Regions from separate parts of the Shimazuella sp. NTD247 genome, predicted to be linked through region 1. Evidence: riboswitches for the same ligand, from Rfam matches in the RefSeq annotation. Region 1 holds a riboswitch; the other holds the start of a gene.
The links. Region 1 has a riboswitch for FMN ahead of AC5WOC_RS11475 (ECF transporter S component). Riboswitches for the same ligand answer to the same signal wherever they lie in the genome.

Region 1 (2,204 bases):
CTTAAAAATTTTATAGATTATTTGGATTCTGGTCGAGTTCTACCTACATTATCAATCGTTAATTCGATAAAACTTGGATCGATATTGTCCAATTTCTTTTCTTCTACTTCTTGTTGAAAGGCATCTACATTCAATTCTTTTTCCATCTCAAAACAGCTCCTTTATATTTTGAATAGAAAAATAGCTCACTATTCAAAATATAAACGAAAATATATAAAAATACAATGTTATCTTTTTGATTGTAAGGATATGATTGGAAATAGTTTTTGATAAAGCGGTATAAAAAGTACACCAATGAGAATTCCTTTTAGTAAGTTAAAAGGAGCAACGCCATAAAATACAAGCATATTTTTTGTTTCTCCGGTTATTGTCCAATTAATCAAATAACTGTATAACGGAAAGATAACATAGTAGTTGGCAATTGTAAGCAAGATCGTCATCAAAACCGTTGCGATGGATGTACCGATGATCATGCCTTTGATCCCTGTTATTTTTTTACTGATCCATACAGAAGTTATTACAAATAGACTTCCAGCGAGAAAGTTTGCGATTTGTCCAAGTGGAATCGCACCTGTTTCACTGCCGGATAATAAAAAATGCAGGGTGTTTTTTAATAACTCAATGATTACACCTGACAAAGGCCCAAATAGAAATGCACCGATTAGGGCAGGAACTTCACTGAAATCAATCTTTAGAAAAGATGGAAACAGTGGCAATGGAAAGTTGAGATACTGCATGAGTAGTGCAATTGCTGTTAAAACAGACAATAGGACCAGCTTACGTGTTTGTGAGGAAGATTTACTCACAGAAAACATCTCCTTTTTTAGCTGGTTCCTGGGGCGTAAAAAACCCCCAAAAGCGTTTGCTCTCGGGGGTTGTAGTCATGATAAATAGGCTTTTTTAGTAATAGCCAAAAAAGCACATCGAAACAGAACAAGAGAAAATCTATCTTTTTTCTTGTTGCGTTCCTTTATCCTTCTCCCATCCAGACTATACTGTCGGCTTCGGAATTACACCGAATCCACCGCTCTGGCATTTGCCAGCTCGGGTCACGGACTGAGGTTTGTTTGATTAACCATCACCGCCGGTCGGGATTTTCACCCTGCCCCGAAGGATACCATATGAAGTTTATACTTTTTTATTATATATCGGAATACTTTTTTGTCAATGTCATGAATAATTCAGGGATAGAAGATCATCTTCTACAAAATTTTGATCGATCCTACCGAGTTGACCAATTCCTCCTTTTTGCAAAGAAGGTATAAAATAGATTTGGCATTTTGGGTGCTCTGGCAACATTTATCGTAGCTGCCAGAGCTGGAATATTCCAAATGAAAGTTACATCAGGGATTTAGCTCAAACGCTTGACTGTACAAATGTCCTCTCCGTTTTTACCCTTCAGCGTTTTCTGTTCAGATGGCTCTAGATCAAGTATTGTATCTACAGAACCACCGCGAGGATTGCTATCAAGAACAATATCTACACCCAGTACAGAAATCCTAATCTGGTAGTCACCAACGACGGCAAGCTGAGTACCAGGAACCTTATTTTTGAGGATATTTTCTCTCTTGATTTTCAAATGGCAGTCGATCTCCCACTTTTTGCGGAGTACGGGTTCAAGCGTGAGCTTAGGCATCGTAAAATCCCTTCCATTAGAGGAGAGCTGATTATTCAGCCTAAGCTTATTATAATAGATAGTCTATTTTATTCACACATACATTTACGATGTTACAGGAGTACTCCTCTTTTTTATCAACCATCCACATAAACAACAAACAATAAGCGATAAAAGTCCAATGACAACCCCTACCCATAATCCTGGAGGTATGTATGTACATGCTACATTTTGTGTGTTTTTATCAAGCGGAATACTTATTAGTCCCATAAAACTTCGAATTCCAATGGTTGAATGGTTTGCTTTACAAGTCCAGCCAGGTGCTGTCGGAATGGAAAATACAGCAGAACCTGTACTTCCTTTTGGGAGAGCAGCGCGAATGCTGTGTCCAGCTATTTCTACTTTGGTGGCTCCTGTTTTTTGTAGTTTTGTTACCGCTTGATTTAATTTTTTCGGATCAAGACATCCAATTGGATGTCGATCAAAGTCGCCGACTTTATCTGTTTTAATTATTACATGAACTTCTCCAGATGATGGTGTTTTCCCAAGATTCATCATCGGCGCTAAGTATGCTTTATGTGAGCCTAAT
Region 2 (2,204 bases), on a different contig from region 1:
TTTTATAGTTTGTTTTTTGTTATCTTGCAAGGTGCATTAGGTGCATTAACAGTAGTTTTTCAAGGAGATTTTGAAAAAAAAGCGGCATTGGCATTACATTTTGGGTTTTCGTTGGTTTCACTGGCTAGTGTAGTATTACTAAATATAGAATTGCGGCGTATGCTAAATGGAGACACTGTAACACGTTTTCCCATCAGCAAAAAGTTTCGCATTTTTGCTTGGTTTTATGTCCTTTATACGTACGCAGTGGTCTATACTGGTGCATTAGTTCGACATGCAGATGCTACGATGGCATGTGGTTACCATGTTCCATTATGTGGTCCCCAATTGTTTCCGAGTTTTTCAACACCAGCGGGTATACAAATGTTACATCGATTTGCTGCAGCTTCGTTGTGGTTGATTATGCTGGTATTACTTTTTGTTATTTTGGTAAAATATCGTGATAGAGCACAATTGAAAAAAACAGCTTGGTGGGCATTTGGTTTTATCACATTTCAAGCCGTGTCTGGAATAATTGTGGTATTATCAGGTGGACAGCTTTTAGCAGCATTATTACACACAACTATTATTTCTATCTTTTTCACCATTCTTTTGTATATGGCTACGCAAAAGAAATGGAGTTAGTTACTAAACAAAGTTTAGTACTTTTTATTGTGATAAGAGACCAAATGATTTAGAATATAACATATATCAATAGTCCTTCGGGGTCGGGTGAAATTCCCAACCGGCGGTGAGGTGTCCTAGTAGACCCAAGCCCGTGACCCGATAGAAATTTTTTCTATCGGTGGATTTGGTGAGAATCCAAAGCCGACAGTATAGTCTGGATGGGAGAAGGGCAATGAAACCTTTTTTGAAAATAATACAAAAAAGGTTGATTCGTCATGCTGGAATAACCCCGACCAAAACTATTGTTTGGTCGTTTTTTTGTAGTCAAACCATTTTTGTCTACATAATGTCACATTTTTGGAGGTATGGAGTGGAACAAGATGAGAGATGGATGCACCTTGCGATTCAGTTAGCCGAGGTTACAGCTGGTCAAACTTCACCTAATCCAATGGTAGGAGCAGTTGTAGTTAAAAATAACCGTTTACTTGGTACTGGTGCACATTTGCGCGCAGGAACTCCTCATGCGGAAGTGCATGCGCTTCGTATGGCAGGTGAGGAATCGAGAGGCAGTACGATTTATGTAACACTTGAACCTTGTAATCATTTTGGAAGAACCCCCCCGTGTACCGAAAAAATTATTGAATCTGGAGTAAAACGAGTTGTAATTGGCTCAGGTGATCCAGATAAATTAGTTGCTGGTAAAGGTATTGAGCGTTTAAGAGCAGCTGGATTAGAAGTAGTACAGGGTGTTTTAGAAGAAAAATGTTTCCTCTTAAATGAAGCATATTTTTTTCATCGAAAAACAGGAACACCTTTTGTTACTTTAAAAACGGCGACAACACTTGATGGGAAAATCGCAACTGCGAGCGGCGACAGCAGATGGGTGACAGGGGAAAAGGCAAGGGCATATGTTCATCAATTGAGACATGAACAAGATGCCATTCTCGTAGGTGCCAATACTGTTTTAGCAGATGATCCGGAACTAACTACTCGCCTACCGAATGGGGAGGGAAATCACCCTGTTCGTGTTATTTTAGACAGTAAATTACGTACTCCACTAACTGCTAAGATATTAGATACATCCAAAGCACCAACTTGGATTTTTACAACTGAAAGCAAAGATCCTTTTAAAGAAGCTGCGTTTCAAGAAGCAGGTGTTAAAATTTTCTCTACAGGTTCTGATTCTAAAGTAGATATTTCGAAAGTAATGCAGATATTAGGACAAGAAGGTATTTTATCTTTGTTGGTGGAGGGTGGAGGAGAAATTAATGCTTCCATGTTAAGAGGAAATCATGTGCAAAAAGTGATTGCTTTTCTTGCTCCTAAATTATTAGGCGGAAACACAAGCCCTAGTTCCATTGGAGGAGAAAGTCCAGAAAAAATGGCACAAGCTCTATCTCTGCATCGCTTTTCTTGGAAACAATATGGTGAAGATTTATGTATAATTGGTTATTTGGGAGAGTAAGGGGGATACAATTATTTTTACTGGACTTATTGAAGAAGTTGGTCGTGTAGTACAAATGATTCAGAGTGGGGAAGGGCTAGAATTAACCATTTCATGCTCCAAGGTACTAGAGGAGACAAAAATAGGAGACAGT

Region 2: linked by a shared signal. The riboswitch ahead of ribD (bifunctional diaminohydroxyphosphoribosylaminopyrimidine deaminase/5-amino-6-(5-phosphoribosylamino)uracil reductase RibD) and the one ahead of AC5WOC_RS11475 (ECF transporter S component) in region 1 are both predicted to bind FMN.

What each region holds. Positions count from the first base shown of each region.
Region 1 is NZ_JCAJZU010000004.1:154,044-156,247, forward strand. It holds gene AC5WOC_RS11470 (hypothetical protein) at 18-146, opposite strand; gene AC5WOC_RS11475 (ECF transporter S component) at 228-806, opposite strand; FMN riboswitch at 970-1,119, opposite strand; gene AC5WOC_RS11480 (hypothetical protein) at 1,352-1,636, opposite strand; gene AC5WOC_RS11485 (YfhO family protein) at 1,721-2,204, opposite strand, start outside.
Region 2 is NZ_JCAJZU010000002.1:21,475-23,678, reverse strand. It holds gene AC5WOC_RS04380 (COX15/CtaA family protein) at 1-624, shown strand, start outside; FMN riboswitch at 694-840, shown strand; gene ribD (bifunctional diaminohydroxyphosphoribosylaminopyrimidine deaminase/5-amino-6-(5-phosphoribosylamino)uracil reductase RibD) at 953-2,071, shown strand; gene AC5WOC_RS04370 (riboflavin synthase) at 2,052-2,204, shown strand, end outside.